4 regions of the Nodosilinea sp. E11 genome follow, and region 4 is predicted to be linked to each of the others. Evidence: predicted binding sites of a transcription regulator. Region 4 holds the regulator's gene; each other region holds the start of a gene.
The links. Region 4 encodes HrcA, which represses chaperone genes, less so after heat shock. Its sites were predicted from a motif close to TTAGCACTCNNNANTNNNGAGTGCTAA; they were not measured.
Positions count from the first base shown of each region.

Region 1 (4,691 bases), 1.7 Mb from region 4:
TCAACAGCAGCGGAGGCTTCTTTTGTAGCAGCTTACTTTGCAACACCATGCAGGCAATACCCTAGGGGCTGGGCCAATTTGCCCTGACACTCTAGCAAAGAACTTCGGCAACGGACCAAGCATTCTGATCGGCCTTAGCGGAAGCGAAAGTCATACCCGACGTAGCGATCGCCGGCGTAGAGCACCACCAGCCAGGTTTGAGGGTCAAATTCTAGGGGGTAGGCCTCTCGCTCGGCAGGTAGCCCCGCTTCGGTTTGGCCCGCCGACAGCACACAGTAGGGCTGGTTGAGAATCTCTAGCACAGTGGCTTTAGGCGTTTGCGGTTCGGTCTCTAGCAGCCGTTTAATCTGGTCGCGGGACACCAGCGCTTGGGGCTGTTCTTGCCGAAGGCAGGTAAAAGGGGCCGCCTCTGGCACTGGGGTTGAGGTGAGTTTGGGGGTCATGATCAGCGCCGCCAGCGCCAGGATCGCCCCCCCAGCCATTAGCACCTGGCGTTGCTGCGACCTGGCTTGGGGAGCACCGTAGGACACCGTTGCCCCCGAAGAGGGCGGATAGACTTCCGGATGTACCGGTACTGGCTGGGCCTGGCCCTGGGGAACACCGCGCGACTGGGGCTGGGCTGGCTGGGCCTGGGATTGGTGCGATCGATAGTGGGATGAGACAGGAAAGGGGGATGGGGAACGGGGAGCCATGGCGTTGACCTTTTGCTATCTACCGGTGCGGGATTATCAAGGGACTCCCAACTCTGCTGGGCGGGATCGCCTGACGCGAAGCAATCTGCCCCGCCAACGCCGCCCTTTTTGAACCGGAAAGAGGAGTTGGCACAGCTTACAGCCACAGACCATCTGGGCTCAGGGGTTCACCACTACAGAACTCTAAAGACAACCTCCGGATCAGTTCCACCCAGCGAGAGGGCGGGCAGAGGCAGCGCAGAGCGTAGGAGAGATTACTGAAACAAATTATAGTACATATATACCAAATGGCAATAGGGATGCCGTTGTTTTTTACGATGACAAGAGCTCCGTCAACAAAACAGCCATCCCCCTAAGGGGGATGGCTGAATTTAGCTCTAAATCAAGGTTTGCTTGGAGAACTGAGGGCTTACATCATGCCCATGCCGCCCATGCCGCCCATACCGCCCATGCCGCCCATGCCGCCCATGCCACCCATGCCGCCCATGCCAGGGTCGCCAGCGGGAGCCGGAGGCTCAGGAATTTCGGCCACGAGTACTTCGGTGGTGAGTACCATGCCCGCGATGGAAGCCGCGTCTTGCAGAGCCGATCGCACCACCTTGGCAGGGTCGATAATACCCGCTTGAATCAGGTCTTCGTAGGTGCCGGTGAGGGCGTTGTAGCCCATGGGGAAGTCTAGCCCCTTGACCTTTTCGACCACCACAGACCCCTGTTGGCCAGAGTTGTCGGCGATTTGGCGGAGGGGAGCTTCGATGGCCCGCTGCACGATATCGACACCAACAATCACCTCAGGGTCGCTGAGGGAGGCCTTCAGGTCGTTGAGCTTATGGGCCAGGTGCAGCAGGGTTGCCCCACCACCGGGCACAATGCCTTCTTCAACCGCCGCCTTGGTGGCGCTGAGGGCATCTTCGATGCGCAGCTTGCGATCTTTGAGCTCGGTTTCGGTGGCGGCTCCCACTTTGATTACGGCAACGCCACCGGCCAGCTTGGCTAGGCGCTCAGAGAGCTTCTCTTTGTCGTAGTCGGAGTCGGTGCGCTCTAGCTCTTGGCGAATTTGAGCAATGCGCTTGTCGATGTCGGCTTTGTTGCCCGCGTCAGACACCAGGGTGGTGGTGTCTTTGGTGATGGTGGCCTTGGTAGCGGTGCCCAGCATGGACAGGTCAGCGGTATCGAGGCTGAGGCCCACTTCTTCAGAGATCACCTGGCCGCCCGTGAGCACCGCGATGTCTTGGAGCATGGCCTTGCGGCGATCGCCAAAGCTGGGAGCCTTGATGGCGGCTACGTTAAGCACACCACGGGCCTTGTTGACCACCAGGGTAGCCAGAGCTTCGCCTTCAATGTCTTCGGCGATGATCAGCAGGGGGGCACCGTCACGAGCTACCCGCTCTAGCACCGACACCAGGTCTTGGATAGAGCCAATCTTTTTGTCGGTGATCAGCACGCGGGCATTGTCGAGTTCGGTCACCATGCGCTCTTGGTCGGTGACAAAGTAGGGAGAGATATAGCCGCGATCGAACTGCATCCCTTCGACCACATCGAGTTCGGTATAGAGAGATTTAGACTCTTCTACCGTGATGACGCCATCTTTGGTGACTTTGTCCATGGCCTCGGCAATCATCTTGCCAATTTCTTCGTCGCTGCCTGCGGAGACCGTAGCGACCTGGGCGATGGTGGCGTTGCCTTCGACGGGCTTGGCGATCGCCGCGATTTCGCTGACCAGGGTATTGACGGCTTTTTCAATGCCGCGCCGCAGGCTGACGGGGTTGGTACCCGCCGCCACGTTCTTGAGCCCTTCTTTGACCATAGCCTGGGCCAGTACGGTGGCGGTGGTAGTACCGTCACCCGCTAGGTCTTTGGTCTTGGAGGCCACTTCTTGCATGAGGCGAGCACCCAAGTTTTCAAAGGGATCGTCGAGATCGATCTCTTTAGCAATGGTGATGCCGTCGTTGACAATCTGCGGTGCCCCGTACTTTTTCTCTAGGACGACGTTGCGCCCCCTGGGACCGAGGGTAATTTTAACGGCGTCAGCTAAAGCGTTGACACCTTTTTCAAGGGCCTGCCGCGAAGCCTCATCAAAGGAAATTCTTTTTGCCATGTCCTGTCTTTCAGCTCTCCAGAGACAAACTTAGCACTCACTATGCCAGAGTGCTAACCTGGCCTAGACTACCCCCCTGGGAGACGCGCGGTAAGTCGCAATAACCGATCCTTTTGGCAGGGCAGTCGCCGTTTTTCTGATTTGGATATCTCTGGACAGATCTAGGACGGGGGATGGGTGGGGTTCAATAGAGATAGCCTTCGGTAGCGATTCACTATGCCCATCATTTTGACTCTTCCTGACAGTGTCGGCCAGGCACCGGTTTTCTCTAAGGCGAACTGGCGGCTGGAGATGGCGATCGCGCTGTTTGCCCAAGAACAGGTCACCCTGGGCATGGCCAGCCAGATCGCGGCTATACCCCTGATGGAGTTTCAAAAGACACTGGGCAAGCGCGGGATTTGCATGCACTACGATGCCGCAGAATTTGACGATGACATGCAACACCTGCGCGATCGGGGGTGGCTATGACGATTGTGAGTGATGCCTCTTCCCTGGGCAGTCTGGCGTTAATCGACTATCTATGGCTGCTAGAAGCCCTCTACGGCACCGTGGGCATTGCAGAGGTGGTGGCGCGGGAGCTGGCAACGGCCAAAGGTGGCCGAGTTCAAGCGGTGATTGCCTTTGACTGGGTTGAGGTGCAACCGCCCACCGAGGCGGCGATCGCCACCGTTTTGCAGCAGGGTAAACAGCTTGACCTCTGCGAAACCCACACCCTGGCCCTGGCCTTTCAGCTTCGAGCCGACGCCGTTTTACTCAACGAACGACGGAGTCGCCAAGTCGCCCAAACCCTAAAGATTCCGGCCATTGGTGTCTTTGGTATTGCGATCGCCGCCAAGCAGCAATCGCTGATTCCCAGCGTTAGACGCATTATGGATGCCCTAGTGGAGCAAGCTGGTTTTCGCGTTAGCAACCCGCTCTACCAGCAGATTCTGAAGTTCGCCGATGAAATCTAAGCGCAACCTGCACCGCCAAAGCCCAGGAATAGGTCAAAGGCTCGCGCTAACCCCAAACCCCAAACCCTAAACCTGAAACCCAAAACCCAAAACCTAAAAACCCCAAACCCCACCCCTCCCCCATCTCCCCGATCAAAATGGCAGAATCCCTAGGTACACTGTCTTTAATGCAATAGTCCCGCGATCCAGGTTTTGTGATGACGGCCACCGTTCCCGCCCTCTCTGCCCAGTACGACCCTACCCAAACCGAGGCCAAATGGCAGGCCCAGTGGGAAGAGAACCAGGTCTTTAAAGCCGACCCCGAGCATCCGGGCGAGCCCTACTGCGTGGTAATTCCGCCGCCGAACGTGACCGGCAGTCTGCACATGGGCCACGCCTTTGAGAATGCCCTGATCGACACCCTGGTGCGCTACCAGCGCATGGCCGGACGCAACACCCTATGGCTACCCGGCACCGACCACGCCAGCATTGCCGTGGCCGCTATTCTCGACCGCCAGATGCAGTCTGAGGGGCTCAGTAAAGAAGATCTGGGGCGCGATCGCTATCTCGATCGCGCCTGGGAGTGGAAGGCCGAGTCGGGCGGCACCATCGTCAACCAGTTGCGCAAGCTGGGGGTCTCGGTAGACTGGTCGCGAGAGCGCTTCACCATGGATGAGGGGCTATCCAATGCCGTGCTTACCGCCTTTACCCAGCTCTACGACGAGGGGCTGATCTACCGGGGCAACTACATGGTCAACTGGTGCCCCGCCAGCCAGTCGGCGGTGTCTGACCTAGAAGTAGAACAGCGGGAAGTAGACGGCCATCTATGGCACTTGCGTTACCCCTTCACCGACGGCTCGGGCTATTTAGAAGTGGCCACCACCCGCCCTGAAACTATGATGGGCGACACGGCAGTAGCAGTAAACCCCAACGACGATCGCTACCGTGACATGGTGGGTAAAACCCTGATGC
Region 1 covers NZ_CP136520.1:4,025,864-4,030,554, reverse strand. Annotated here, with positions in the region: gene RRF56_RS20015 (DUF3352 domain-containing protein) at 1-49, opposite strand, end outside; gene RRF56_RS20010 (hypothetical protein) at 135-692, opposite strand; gene groL (chaperonin GroEL) at 1,102-2,787, opposite strand; gene RRF56_RS20000 (UPF0175 family protein) at 3,004-3,255, shown strand; gene RRF56_RS19995 (DUF3368 domain-containing protein) at 3,252-3,740, shown strand; gene RRF56_RS19990 (valine--tRNA ligase) at 3,938-4,691, shown strand, end outside.
Region 1: the regulator HrcA is predicted to act here: its motif matches at 2,818-2,844, upstream of groL (chaperonin GroEL).

Region 2 (4,691 bases), 1.2 Mb from region 4:
GGGGACGACCGGAGCGGGCGACTTGCTCCAGCACGGGCACCAGGTCTTGCACCAGGGCAATTTTCTTGTCGGTGATCAAGATGTAAGGCTCGTCGAGCACCGCTTCCATGCGCTCGGTGTCGGTGACAAAGTAAGGGGAGACATAGCCTTTGTCAAAGCGCATGCCTTCGGTGACCTCCAGTTCGGTGGTCATCGATTTGCCTTCTTCCAAAGAGATGACGCCTTCGCGGCCCACTTTCTCCATGGCTTCGGCAATCATGGCACCGACTTCTTCGTCGTTACCGGCGGAGATAGAACCGACCTGAGCGATCGACTTGGAGTCGCCGACAGGACGGGCGTGCTCAGCAATTTTCTCGACCAGGAAGGCGGTGGCTTTGTCGATGCCGCGCTTGAGGGAGATGGCGTTAGCACCAGCGGCAACGTTGCGCAGACCCTCTTTGACCATGGCGTGGGCTAGCACGGTGGCGGTGGTGGTACCGTCGCCAGCGGCGTCGTTGGTTTTAGAGGCGGCCTGACGAATCAGGGCAACACCGGTGTTCTCGATGTTGTCTTCGAGTTCGATTTCTTTGGCGATGGTGACGCCGTCATTGACGATCTGAGGTGCGCCAAATTTCTTTTCGAGCACCACGTTGCGGCCTTTGGGGCCGAGGGTCACAGCCACGGCCTCGGTCAGAATGTCCATACCTCGTTCGAGGGCGCGACGGGCGTTTTCGTTGTAAACAATGCGCTTAGCCATAGAATTGAATTTCTCCGAAAAGAGATATGAAGGGAATGCGGAAATGTGAAGGGAAGAGAATTTTAGAGGTCAGAATTTCTGAGTTTGTAGGTTGGGTGAAGCGGTAGCGGAACCCAACGAACCTTAGCCGATAATGCTTTGCACTTAGCCTAGGTCATGGTGGGCAGTGCCCACCCTACGAATCCTGGTGGTGGGCAGTGCCTACCCTACGAATCTAAAATCTAAAATTCGAAATTGGTCTAGCCGAGCACGGCGAGGATGTCTTTCTCAGACAACAGTACGAACTCGTCGCCGCCCAGCTTGATGTCGGTGCCGGCGTACTTGGAGTAGAGCACCTTGTCGCCAACGCTGACTTCTAGAGCTTGGCGGGAACCTTTGTCGTCGGTTTTACCGGGGCCAACAGCGGTGATCTCGCCCACTTGAGGCTTTTCCTTGGCGGTGTCAGGTAGCAGAATGCCGCCAGCGGTGGTCTCTTCGGACGCACTTACTTTAATCAAAACTCGATCGGCTAGGGGCTTAACGCTAGATGCCGCCAAAGTGATAGCTGCCATACAATGCTTCTCCGGATTTGCTATTAAGACAGCGCCTGGGGGAATTACACTCGGCCCCAGTCAGACGCATTACACAGGTTTTCGAAGCTTAGCACTCGCAAGCTCCGAGTGCTAATTTACGGTGGAAAGGGTTGCGATCGCAACAAACGGCCCTGTACGGGTTCCCGAACTAGGCCATTGTCTTGGCCCCCGTCAAGGCCCCCAGGACAGGTTCATCAGGCAGGTTCCGTAGGCCAAGTCCCTCAGGAAGATTCAAACTAGGATGACTAGGGGCCATTGCCGTCCGCTGTGGCTGTCCGCTGTCGGCTCTAGCCCAGTCTGCTGCTTCCCTAACCTAACTTTTCAGGCCTGCACCATGGCATCCTTGTCTAAGCTCAGAGGGTTTTTGCCCGTGCTCACCAGCCTGCTGTTTGCCGGTAGTTTTATTGCTGGCAAGTACACCACTGTTGAGCTGGGGCCGCTGACCACCTCGCTTTTCCGCTACATAATCGCCATGGGGGTTTTGGGGCTGTTTATGCTTTGCCGTGCTCAGCCCGCCAAGGCGATCGCCGTTGCCCGTGCCGATTGGGGGGCCATGCTGCTCTTAGGCACCTTTGGGGTGGTGGGGTATCACTATTTCTTCTTTAGCAGCCTGCGCTACACGGCCACGGCCAATACCGCCATTATCAACGCCTTTAACCCAGTCGTGACCGGGGTGATGGCCGCTCTATTCATTGGCGAACGACTGACTCGTCGTCAGTACGGAGGTATTTTTCTGGCCCTGCTGGGAGTGCTGACCCTACTAACTCAAGGCAATCTCACTACCCTGCTGGCGCTTCAGCTCAACCGGGGCGACGGACTGATGCTGTGCGCGGTGCTGTGCTGGGTAGTGTATTCCCTGATCATCAAGCAGCTGAGCCAGCGCTACTCGGGGTTGACCATTACCTTCTACGCCGCCGTCGCTGGAGTCGGGCAGTTGCTGGTGCTGGCCGCCGCCGAGCGCTGGTGGCAACAGGTTGCTACCCTGTCGCTGCCAGCGCTGATTTCGATTGTGTATATGGGGGTAGCAGCCTCAGGGGTGGCCTACCTGCTGTTTAATCTCAGCATTCAGCAGGTAGGCCCAACCCGAACGGCGAGCGTAGTGTACAGCTTGGTACCTATCTTTGTAGCCGGACTAGCTTGGCTGTTTTTTCGAGAGCAACTAACAGCGACTATGGTTGCCAGTATGGGATTAATTTTGATGGGTATCAATGTGGTGCTTAGCCCAAGCAAAAATTAAGCCTTTTTACGAATTCAGGCAAGTAGCCAAAGCAAGCTTAAGCTATATAAAACCAATTTAGAGCACCTTTAAAGCTAAGCCGTTTTTAAGTAAGCAGCACCCATTAAGAATGCCGTAGGGCGTGTTAAGCTTTCGCCACAACATGCCGCAGAATCTGGGTTTCACCCACCCAAGAATTCGCTATCAACAAAGAATATGTTAATCAATCCTTCCCTTTGGTATTTTCTTTTGACAGGAGATTTATGGCATTCCGTCCTTCGCCCCTTGTAACCCGGCTCATTTCCTCCCTTGATGAATTTGATCGATTTCTAGATTTTGATGACCGTGCAAAGCTATTTGCGAACAAGTTTTTACCAATTTCACCTCAACTCCCGTTTGCGATTAGCCGTCTAGGCACATCGTTGCAGATCGGCGGTTTTGGCGATGATGTGCTCAACGGTGGGCCAGACAATGACCTGTTAGTGGGGCTGTGGGGAGACGATCGGCTGTTTGGCAATGACGGCGATGATTGGTTGATGGGGGGCCGAGGCAATGACTGGCTCGACGGTGGACTGGGCAATAACCGGTTGATTGGTGGCCTAGGGCGCGATACGTTTGTGCTGAACAACGATGGCCGGGTCGATAGCGTGGCAGATTTTAGTCCCACGGCAGATCGGTTTCTATTGCAGGGCGGGTTGAGCTTTAGCCAGATCGCGATCGCCCAGCAAGGCCCCAATACGCAGCTGCGCTACCTGGGCAATGACATGCCCAGCGTGACGCTCTTCAACGTCAATGCCAGCACCCTGACGGTAGACAACTTTCAACCCGAGGCGCTGGTGCCTACCTTTAACGGGCTGACAATTTTTGGCGATAGCCTCTCAGACCCCGGCAATTTGTTTGCGCTGACGGGGTTTAACTTTCCGCCGAGCCCCTTTTACTTTGAGGGGCAGTTGTCTAACGGCCCCATCTGGGCCAAGTATCTGGTCGATGACCTAGGAATCGCTACTACCCAGGTGCAAAATTTTGCCATCGCCGGAGCTACCACCGGCCGCACTAATGGGCTCACTCCGTTGTTAGGCGTTCCCCTACCGGGCCTATTAGACGAAATCGATGTCTATCTCAACAGCTTGAATGGCTCACCGGCTAATGCCGACAGTCTCTACGTAGTGTGGGCTGGAGCCAATGACCTATTTAACTTGCCGAGCGATCCAGCTGCTATTCCGGCCTTTTTAACCCAGTCTGTACAAAATATCGCCACCGCAATTACTGAGTTGGCCAGTCAAGGGGCTAAGAGCTTTTTGGTGCCCAACCTACCCGATCTGGGCCTAACGCCCCGTGCTCTAGGCAATGGCACCGCTGCCCAGGCGACAGCTCTGAGCAGTTTTTTTAACGCTGGTCTGGCCAGCACCCTAGCTGCCCTAGAGAACGATCCTCTGACGGAGATCGACATCATTTCGGTGGATATTTTTGGACTGACCACCGATATTCTTGGCCACCCCGCAGAGTTTGGCTTTATTAACGGCACTGACTCGCTGATTAACCCGTTCTCGTTTGACGATCCGGGCTTCTTCTGGTGGGACGATTTGCACCCGACCACGCGGGTTCATGACCTGTTGGCGGAGGTGTTTCAGAGTAGGCTGTTTGATGCAGGTTACTTGGTGCCTGGGGATGCAGTAGCCCAGGGAATGAGCAACAAAATTTCTGATTTTGGAAGTGCTAATTTCGGAAGTTCTCATTTCGAGGCAGAAAGCCCTGTGCTTCCTTTGCACAACTCGCTGGCGATCGCCGGAGATCTTGCTGCCTAGCCTCTATTGTTCGTAACGCTAAGGCAATGCCCATCATTTCCGTGAAAACGGGAATCTATACGCAAAGCCCCTCTCCCAAGTGTGGGAGAGGGGCTTTGCGCCGTTCTGCCCCTGTTTGTCTGTTGAGAAAAAAGGCAGGGGGATGTCGCTTGCTTTCCGCAGGGTGGGCCTACAGGGATTTGATGATCTACCGCCTCTAAAGCGGCTCCCAGGGCGACATTGTGCCACGGCCTCAGAGCGTCGGTGATGCCAAGGGACCCATAGGGAGCGTAGCTTAGTAACTTTCCTCGGGGGAGACCGTGTGGAGGGCTAGGTCGTGGTTGGCTTGGTTGAGCCGATCGGCGATCGCTCGACGCCACTTC
Region 2 covers NZ_CP136520.1:3,555,056-3,559,746, forward strand. Annotated here, with positions in the region: gene groL (chaperonin GroEL) at 1-736, opposite strand, end outside; gene groES (co-chaperone GroES) at 976-1,287, opposite strand; gene RRF56_RS17955 (DMT family transporter) at 1,643-2,545, shown strand; gene RRF56_RS17960 (SGNH/GDSL hydrolase family protein) at 2,788-4,329, shown strand; gene RRF56_RS17965 (hypothetical protein) at 4,604-4,691, opposite strand, start outside.
Region 2: the regulator HrcA is predicted to act here: its motif matches at 1,376-1,402, upstream of groES (co-chaperone GroES).

Region 3 (4,691 bases), 100 kb from region 4:
TTTCTCAATGTCTTCGGCGATGATCATCAGGGGCTTACCGGAGCGGGCCACCTGCTCTAGCACGGGCACCAGATCCTGCACCAGGGCAATTTTCTTATCGGTGATCAAGATGTAGGGCTCGTCGAGCACCGCTTCCATGCGCTCGGTGTCGGTGACGAAGTAGGGCGATAGGTAGCCCTTGTCGAAGCGCATCCCTTCGGTGACCTCCAGTTCGGTGGTCATCGACTTGCCTTCTTCCAGGGAAATTACGCCTTCGCGACCGACTTTATCCATGGCGTCGGCGATCATTTGGCCGACTTCGTCGTCGTTGCCAGCGGAGATGGCACCCACCTGGGCGATCGACTTGGAGTCACCCACGGGGCGGGCGTGCTCGGCAATTTTTTCGACTAGAAAGGCGGTGGCTTTGTCGATACCGCGCTTCAGCGAAATGGCGTTGGCTCCGGCAGCGACGTTACGCAACCCTTCTTTGACGATCGCATGGCCCAGCACGGTAGCGGTGGTGGTACCATCGCCCGCAGCGTCGTTGGTCTTACTGGCGGCCTGGCGCAGCAGGGAGACGGCGGTATTTTCAATATGGTCTTCTAGCTCAATTTCTTTGGCAATGGTGATGCCGTCGTTGATGATTTGGGGCGCACCATATTTCTTTTCGAGCACCACGTTGCGACCTTTGGGGCCGAGGGTGACGGCGACAGCTTCAGCCAGCAGGTCGAAACCACGCTCTAGGGCGCGACGGGCATCTTCGTTGTAGGTGATGGTTTTAGCCATAAATAAATAATCCTCCTCGCAAGAATTGTTGACTAACTGCGTTGTGTTTAGGACGTTCTAGTGGTTTGCCGAGCGGTGCATCGCTGGCGCGGATGCCCCTACGGGTTAATCTGCGATCGCCCTGGTCAATGGTGGGCAGTCCCCACCCTACGGGGTCTCGCCAAAATCCAAAATGAACCTAGCCGAGGGCAGCCAGAATGTCGGACTCGCGTAGCAGCACGTAGTCATCGGTGCCGAGTTTGAGGTCGGTACCGGCGTACTTGGAGTAGAGCACCTTGTCGCCGACGTTGACTTCTACGGCCTGGAACGAGCCGTTGTCGTCGCGCTTGCCGGGGCCAACCTGCACCACTTCACCCACCTGGGGCTTTTCTTTAGCGGTGTCGGGTAGCAAAATACCGCCAGCGGTTTTTTCTTCGGCTTCACTGACTTTGACCAAGATGCGATCGCCCAAAGGCTTCACAGTAGACACACTCAGGGTGACTGCGGCCATAACGTACCTCCAAAGGTTGCGCGTTGAAAGAATGGATGGACAAGACGCGTTAGCACTCTCTCGTCCTGAGTGCTAATTTAGCCGCCCAAAAGTCTCTCAGACAATTCTGTAGCAGGTGTGGTTTGCCGAACTTTGGGCAGGAGGGTTGCCCTACTGGGTAAGGGGTGGGCTTAAGCCTAGGTGAGCCTAGGCAGGGCAAGGTGGGGGCAGGCGATCGCAAAAAAGGCCCAGCGTTAGCTAGGCCTGGGGTTTGTCAGTTAGGGGTGAACCGAATTCAGCAGGAGTGCCTGGCATGGCTTAGAGGCCTGAATGGATAGCGTCTAACCGCCACGACAACACTCCAACGCACTAGGGGAAAAGCCTGGGTAGCTAGGCTTGAGGAGTCTCAGAGGGCAAGACTTCGTGGCTGGAACGCCCTAGCATATTGGCCCGACGCTGCTGCTGGTGCTGGCGATTGCGCGCTAGAAGCTGCCTGGCTTGTTCTTGAGTCGATAGCATGGTAAATCTCCAAAAATTCTGTATTCAAAGTTACTGAATATGATTTAAGAATATCTTTTCTTTTGGGGCTTTGGGTTAACGTTTCTCTGGGATGTGACTAAACTTTGGAAATTTCAGCCCAAGGATAGACCGGGGGCTAGGCCTGGGCGATCGCCAGCCCGCACGAGACACCTGGTAGGATCGTGCCAACCCGGACTCTCCCCATGTGGCCCCATGCTGAAACGAGCGCTAAAAATCTCCCGAGTCATGCTGTCGGTGTACTACGCCTACATGGTGGAGTACCGGGCAGAGCTGGTGTTTTGGGTGCTCTCAGGCACCTTTCCGCTGATTCTGATGGGGCTGTGGGTAGAGGCCGCCCAGGGCGATCAGTTTGACCTCAGCCCCACAGCCTTGGTGCAGTATTTCTTAGCGGTGTTTTTGGTGCGCCAGTTCACTGTCGTGTGGGTGATCTGGGAGTTTGAGCGCGAGGTGGTCGAGGGCCGCTTGTCACCGTACCTGTTACAGCCCATAGATCCGGCCTGGCGGCACTTTTTTAGCCATGTTTCTGAACGCTTTGCCCGGTTGCCCTTTGCCTTTTTGCTGGTGGGGCTATTTCTGCTGCTCTACCCCTACGCCGCCTGGTGGCCCCGGCTCGACAACCTGCTGCTGGGGCTGCTGGCGATTGTCATGGCCTTTTGCCTACGGTTTCTCATGCAGTACACCTTTGCCCTGGCCGCCTTTTGGACTGAGCGGGCCAGCGCCCTAGAGCAGTTTTGGTTTTTGCTCTATACCTTTCTTTCGGGCATGATTGCACCGCTGGCCCTGTTTCCGGATGCGGTACGGACGGTGGTGCTGTGGACGCCTTTCCCCTACATGATTTATTTTCCGGCCAGTTTGTTGATTAACCGGCCCGAGCATGTGGTGCAGGGGTTTGTGGCCATGATTCTCTGGTCGGGGCTGTTTTGGGGACTAAACCGCTGGCTCTGGCGACAGGGACTTAAGCAGTATTCGGGGATGGGGGCATAATGCAGCGCTATTGGCAGGTGCTACGGCTGTTTTGGAGCACGGCGATCGCCGCCGAGCTAGAATACCGGCTCAACTTTTTGGTCACCGCGTTAATTAGCATGGGGGGCCTAGCGGGCAGCCTGTTCGGGTTGTTTTTGTTCTACCGCACCGGCTACGAGTTCGAGGGCTGGAGCTGGGAGGCGGCCCTGCTGGTGCTGGGCCTGTTCACTGTTTTGCAAGGGTTCTCAGCCATGGTGCTGATCCCCAATCTAAACAAAATCGTTAACCAGGTGCAGCAGGGCACCCTCGACTTTGTGCTGTTGAAGCCGATTAGCTCGCAATTCTGGCTCTCAACCCGGATCATTTCGCCCTGGGGTTTGCCCGATGTGGTATTTGGCCTGGTGATGATTGGCTATGGGGGCCGCCGACTAGGGCTGGGCTGGGCCGACTATGGGCTGGCGCTGCTGCCGCTGCTGTTTGGGGCGCTTACCCTCTACAGTCTTTGGTTTATGCTGGGGGCCACCAGTATTTGGTTTGTCAAAATCTACAACGTCACCGAGGTGCTGCGGGGGTTGCTGGAGGCCGGACGGTTTCCGATCGCGGCCTACCCAGTGGCCTATCGGGTGTTTTTTACCTTTGTAGTACCAGTGGCCTTTTTAACGACAGTACCTGCCCAAACCATGCTGGGCCAGGGCGGGCGCGGGTGGTTGGTGGCCTCGGCGCTGCTGGCCCTGCTGCTGCTGCTGGTCGCCAACCGCTTTTGGCGCTTTGCCCTGCGGTTTTACACCAGCGCGTCGAGCTAAGGGGTTAGACCAGCCAGCGTTTGAGCCAGTCTACGCCCTGACTGACGGCATCGCTGCGATCGCGCCACTGACGAGTGCTTTCGAGAATGTACAAGGTTTGTAGCTTCAGGGGCTGATAGCGCGATCGCTGGTTAGCCCCGACTAGCCAATGCTGGTAAACGGCCAATTCCTTTCCCCGTAAGAGCAGCGATGAGTCGCGTAGCTGTCGCTCCCACCGCAGAGCTTTGACCAAAAGCTGAGTGTGGGTGTGGTGGTAGTCGGCCTCGTGGTGCAGGGTTTGCAGCAGTTGCCGACCGCCATCGGTGTCTCCCAGGGAGGGCGCACTGGTGCGCAGATCGATGGCCTCCAGGGTTTGCAGCGGCTCGGGGAGGCGGTCGGTCGGTACCGTTTCAGCCAGCACTGGCAGAATGCGCTTGTTCATGCTGAGAGCAAACAGCAGGCCCTGAAGGCACAGCGCATCGGCCAGGGAGCCCGGGGTGAGCACCAGCAAATAATTATCGCTCGCTTCGGTCACGCGAGACATCATCGACTCGGGGTCGATGGCAGCGGAGCAGGAATGGGGGCACTCCCAGTAGGCGATCTGGGCCTCGCTCAGCAGCTGGCGCAGCGCCTGGATGGTAGCAGCCACCGGGGAACCCACGACCTGAGCGCCGGGTTGCTCTGGGGTTCCAGCACAGAGCCAGTCTTCGGCAGCATAGGCCAAAAACACCTGAGCGGTCAGGTTATTGGAGGACTGGCGATCGCCAGCAGCATTCAAATTCTTCAAAACGTGCACCCATGCTTGCCGTGCAACCAAACTTTGACCCGGCCCATCGGCCTCTCTACCTGAGACTGCGCTGCTTAGCCCTGGGCCTGAGAATACCCATTTTTGACGGGGGTAGAGTCAAGCCAAAAGTGTTGGATTCAGGATTTTGCGCTCAGGGCAAACCTTGAACCGTACACCCTAAACCCTAAACCCCTAAGCCGCGAACGTCGTCAGCGCCGCCAAAACCTCTTGAAAGCCAGGGCGCTCCAGCACGTCGGGCTGAGTGCAGGCCTGCTGGAGCGGGCGAAGGAATCGGGCGGGCGGGCAGCGATCGACTAGATCTTCCAGCAGGCAGCCAAAAGCTCTCACCTCTAGCCGTTCTAGGGCTGGAGCCACAGCGCGATCG
Region 3 covers NZ_CP136520.1:2,419,051-2,423,741, forward strand. Annotated here, with positions in the region: gene groL (chaperonin GroEL) at 1-765, opposite strand, end outside; gene groES (co-chaperone GroES) at 944-1,255, opposite strand; gene RRF56_RS13015 (hypothetical protein) at 1,625-1,753, opposite strand; gene RRF56_RS13020 (ABC transporter permease) at 1,970-2,758, shown strand; gene RRF56_RS13025 (ABC transporter permease) at 2,758-3,540, shown strand; gene RRF56_RS13030 (TIR domain-containing protein) at 3,545-4,306, opposite strand; gene RRF56_RS13035 (leucine-rich repeat-containing protein kinase family protein) at 4,499-4,691, opposite strand, start outside.
Region 3: the regulator HrcA is predicted to act here: its motif matches at 1,305-1,331, upstream of groES (co-chaperone GroES).

Region 4 (4,691 bases):
CAAGAACTCAACAAACTCGATAACCCCGACCAGGCCCATATTTTCTTTAGTGCCCATGGGGTGCCGGTCAGCTATGTCGAAGAGGCCGGTGATCCCTACCAGCGGGAGATCGAGCACTGTACCGAGCTGATTATGCAGGCGCTCAACCGCCCCAATCCCTATACCCTGGCCTATCAGAGCCGAGTTGGCCCGGTCGAGTGGCTGCAACCCTACACCGAAGATGCGATCGAGCAGCTAGCCCAGCAGGGGGTCAAAGACTTGGTGGTTGTACCTATCAGCTTTGTCTCTGAGCACATCGAAACCCTGCAAGAAATCGATATGGAATACCGGGAGATTGCCCACGAAGCCGGTATTCCGGGGTTTCATCGAGTGCCCGCCCTCAACACCCACCCCCGCTTTATTGCCGATATGGCTGACATGGTAGATGAGGCGCTAACTGCTCCCCGTCAGCTTTTCTCCGACGTGGTGCAGCCCGACAAAAAAGTCAAAATCTACCCCCAAGAGCGCTCGGCCTGGGGCCTTACCCCTGTCGCCGAAGTATGGAATGGGCGACTGGCTATGGTGGGCTTTTTGGCCCTGCTCTTGGAGCTGGTCAGCGGTCGTGGCCCCCTGCACTTTGTTGGCATTCTCTAGGGCGACGGCTGCTGAATGATTGAGGCGACTTTTGGAAAACTTTCTCCCTGATGGTGGGCACTGCCCACCCTACGGTGGCTACAGTCGCCGGATACAGCGGAGAGCTTTTCCCCTTAGGCTTTAATTACTTAGGCTGCGATCGCCTGGGCCAGTGCTGCCACAGGTACGATGTGCGGCTAACCAGCCACAGCAGTAGCAGCGCAATAATCCCCCCTTGGTTGGGGGCATCAAAGGCCAGTACCGCCAGCACAATACATAGTCCATCGACGACAAAAAAGCTCCACAGGGGCGGTCTCAAGGGCCGAAAAAACAGGCCCACCTGCAACAGTTGAATCACTAACGCCAACAGCCCGCTAATTAACCCAACCAGGAGGTTGAGCCAGCTGTCGAGACCGAGCGTTCTGGCGATGCCGATGCCCGCTAACGCTCCCACCCCAGGGCTGAGTACCAGCTCTAAAATTTGAAAAAACCGTTGACTATAGCGATCCTTCGACAGCATCAACTCTGCTATCGACCAGGTTGCTAGCACGCCCAACACCAGCGCTGGCGGCAGTTGAGCCAGCAGCGGCACGTTTGCCCATAGCTGAGGACCAGACATCAGCCCAATTAGCAGCAGGGGCAAGGCCAGCCTCAGCCCCGTCGCCGCCGCGATCGACAAAATTGCTAGTAGCTCAGTAATAATCACGGCATTCCCTCCCTGCCGAGGCTGTTTTGGGGATTCTATTGGCTGAGGGCGGTGGATAGATAGTCGGCCGCTGCCTTGACCACAGCCACGGCATTTTCATAGACCATGCGAGTTGGTCCGAGCACACCCACACTGCCCACTGAGGTATCGTGACGGGTGTAGTTAGACACCACTAAGGCACAGCCTTGCATCGGCTCTAGAGGGTTTTCAGCGCCAATCCACACTTTGACATCGACGTCTTGAATCACCTGGGTAGCCAGGGGCGACGCCGCAAAGAACAACGGCCACAGCTGCGACTGATCTTCCTCTAGAAGGCGCACCACTGCTTGAATCCTTTGGGCATCGGAGAACTCGGGCTGGCGCAGCACCTCCGACAGGCCACTGACCACCAGTTGAGGGGTGGCTGGAGCCTGCGATCGCAGCGCCAAATCGCCCAATGCTTGGCACAGCATTGCCCCATAGTGCTCAAACTCAGCGTCTAGGTCACCCCAATTTAGGGTGGTCACATCGGCCAGGGGGCGGCCTCGCAGATGGTGGCTCAAAAAGTTGGACAAAATTTCTAACTCTCGCCGCCCTGGTTCTGAAGGAGTCGCAGCTGAACCCAGGATTGCGGGTAGCTGTACCACCACCGACTGGGTGGCCAAAGAGTCGAGCACCACCACCAACAGCACCTGCCCCCCCTCCACAGCAACTAGCTGAATATGGCGAATCAGCACCGCGCTAGCTTGGGGAACTGTCACTAGGGCCAGGTAACCGCTAATCTGGGCCAGTATCTGAGTAGCCTCCTTGAGCAACGACTCAAGGCTGCGCCCCATCCAATTCAGTTCTTCAGACAGAGCTGCGTCAACTCGGCGTCCAACTCGGGTCGAGGGCGACATGAGTCGATCTACGTAGAGTCGGTACCCCGAGTCGGATGGAACCCGCCCCGCCGAGGTGTGGGGTTGATAGAGCAGCCCATACTTCTCCAGCAGTCCCATGGTGTTGCGCACCGTAGCCGGGCTCACTTTCAGGTCGTACTCTTGGGCGAGCGCCCGTGACCCCACAGGTTCTGCTGTAGCAATGTAGTGACGAATGGTTGCCTGTAGCACCTGCTCATGGCGAACACTGAGGGGAAGGGCAGAGTCCATAGGGGGTTGGTACAAAACTCAACTACGGCTTTGCCTTACCATAACAGATGTGTTCTAGCCTGCGGTATCGACTCTAGGAGCGCTTATCCAAGATCCCTGAAGGATTTTTAGAGATCTTTGCTCTGGCTGAAGAATTCGCCCACTTTAAAGCTGGCCGTACTTTCTAGTTGAGCCATTGTCGAGCGCGTAATCAGCTTACCCTGTTCTACTAGTACCTCCCCGGTAATCGGGTGCAGTAGATCCTGATCAGCGCGGCGACCAATGAGCGCCTCAATGTCTTGCAGCGAGTTAACGTACATCCCTGGCGGTAGTTCAACTACAACCCCATTGCTCACCACCCGAGCCTGACAGGCCAACCGCGAGTTGGGTTTACAAGAGGTAATCACCTCTAGGGTGCGTTGCTCACGCCGGTTGACTGGGGTCAGAGCCTCCATGCCCGACTGTACATAGATATGACAGGTGGCGCACATGCCCCGTCCGCCGCACTCCTTGAGCACGTCTAAATCTTTGTTCAGCAATACCGACAGCAGATTGCCGTTGGTTTCAACAGAGGTTTCTTGGGCAATGGGCTCAAGGCGAACAGTTTTGGCCATAGGGCAGACAAAGATAAGGGGACAATAAAAACAAACGGATGACCTGTTCACCGAGGGCTGATCCAACCAGCCACCAAAGTGTTTTTCAGCCGTTCTGGCAGGGCGATTGGGCTCAGTCTGGTGGGCTATCCAACAACAGCTCTTGCTCCTGGGGAGTGAGCGCTTGGCTACTGACCAGGGCTTGAAAATTGCGGATAGTTCTACCGCCTCGCGCCAGAAAGGCCGTTACCCAATCCCTAATCCACTGGTGCTGTTCTGCCGTTAGTGGGGGCATTGGGCCTGAGACGGTAAAGCGACCGTCTTTTTGAAGTTCAAACTGTTCGAGCCAGGGGTGGGCTGGGCGTGACTGCTTCCAGGTATTGACAACGATGATTTTGCCCAAATATTGGGTAGCTCCATCGTTGAGGTGGTTGAGGGCCGCAATCACCTGATCGCAGCTTGGGCCTAGAGTACCCAAATTTGTGGCCGGTGGCTCAAGCTCAGAGGTCTCACGGGTATCTAGATTCGTCGTCTCTGTTGCGATAGAACTGCTGCTCATGGTGACACAGCCCGCCAGCAGCCGAAAGGTAGGTACGGCATTGTGGGGTGCTTCCATCAGCGTCGTCTTGAGCTGACCAATCACTGCCCCGTACTCGGTAAGCGGCATCTGGTCGGTAACCAGCACCAGCAAGATTAACCCCTCGTCAAGTTTATAGATATGGGCCAATTGGTTAGCAAAGCGGAAGCTAAAGGTGTCGAACTGGGCTGGTGTAGTCTCAACCACCTGCTGAATACCCTGGGCTAGAGCATCTTGCTGTTGCGTGTTCAGACTAATATCAGGCCCGAAGAAAAAGGGGCGATTGCGTCCATCAATCAGCGCTATCCCAGAGATGCCGGGTAAATTCAGAACATTCTGGATCACCTGCCGTTTCATAAATCCTTTAGGTACCGGGTTAAATTTTGGTGTTGCGTGCCCTGAAACAAGTAATGTAAGGATGGCAGACTTAATTCGACACTAGTTAAAGGCTATAGGTCTATCTGAGGTCGTTGGGACGACACTGGCCTTAGCGATGTCGAGAGGTTGGCCTGTATTACTATCATGGTTTGTTGGCATCCCAGGATTATCGTACGTTAGGGTTAATGCCCATGTCTGACCTTCCTTTTACCCTCGATCAACTGCGTATTCTCAAGGCCATTGCGGCAGAGGGCAGTTTTAAGCGAGCGGCAGACAGCCTGTATGTCTCTCAACCGGCTGTCAGCTTGCAGGTGCAAAACCTGGAGCGCCAGCTAGATGTGCCACTGTTTGACCGGGGTGGGCGGCGGGCACAGCTCACCGAAGCAGGGCACCTGCTGTTGAGTTATGGCGATCGCATCCTCAGTCTTTGCCAAGAAACCTGCCGCGCCATTGAAGACCTCCAGAATTTACAGGGGGGCACTCTTATCATAGGGGCCAGCCAGACCACAGGCACCTACTTGCTCCCCCGGATGATTGGTCTATTTCGGCAAAAGTATGCCGATGTGGCTGTGCAACTGCATGTGCACTCCACCCGCCGCACTGCTTGGAGTGTGGCCAATGGACAAGTTGACTTAGCAATTATTGGGGGCGAACTTCCTCCCGAACTACAGGACTCTTTGGAAAGAGTGCCCTACGCTGAGGATGAACTTGCACTAATT
Region 4 covers NZ_CP136520.1:2,315,560-2,320,250, reverse strand. Annotated here, with positions in the region: gene hemH (ferrochelatase) at 1-633, shown strand, start outside; gene RRF56_RS12565 (DUF4126 domain-containing protein) at 758-1,318, opposite strand; gene hrcA (heat-inducible transcriptional repressor HrcA) at 1,354-2,445, opposite strand; gene RRF56_RS12555 (2Fe-2S iron-sulfur cluster-binding protein) at 2,553-3,038, opposite strand; gene RRF56_RS12550 (hypothetical protein) at 3,151-3,939, opposite strand; gene RRF56_RS12545 (LysR family transcriptional regulator) at 4,164-4,691, shown strand, end outside.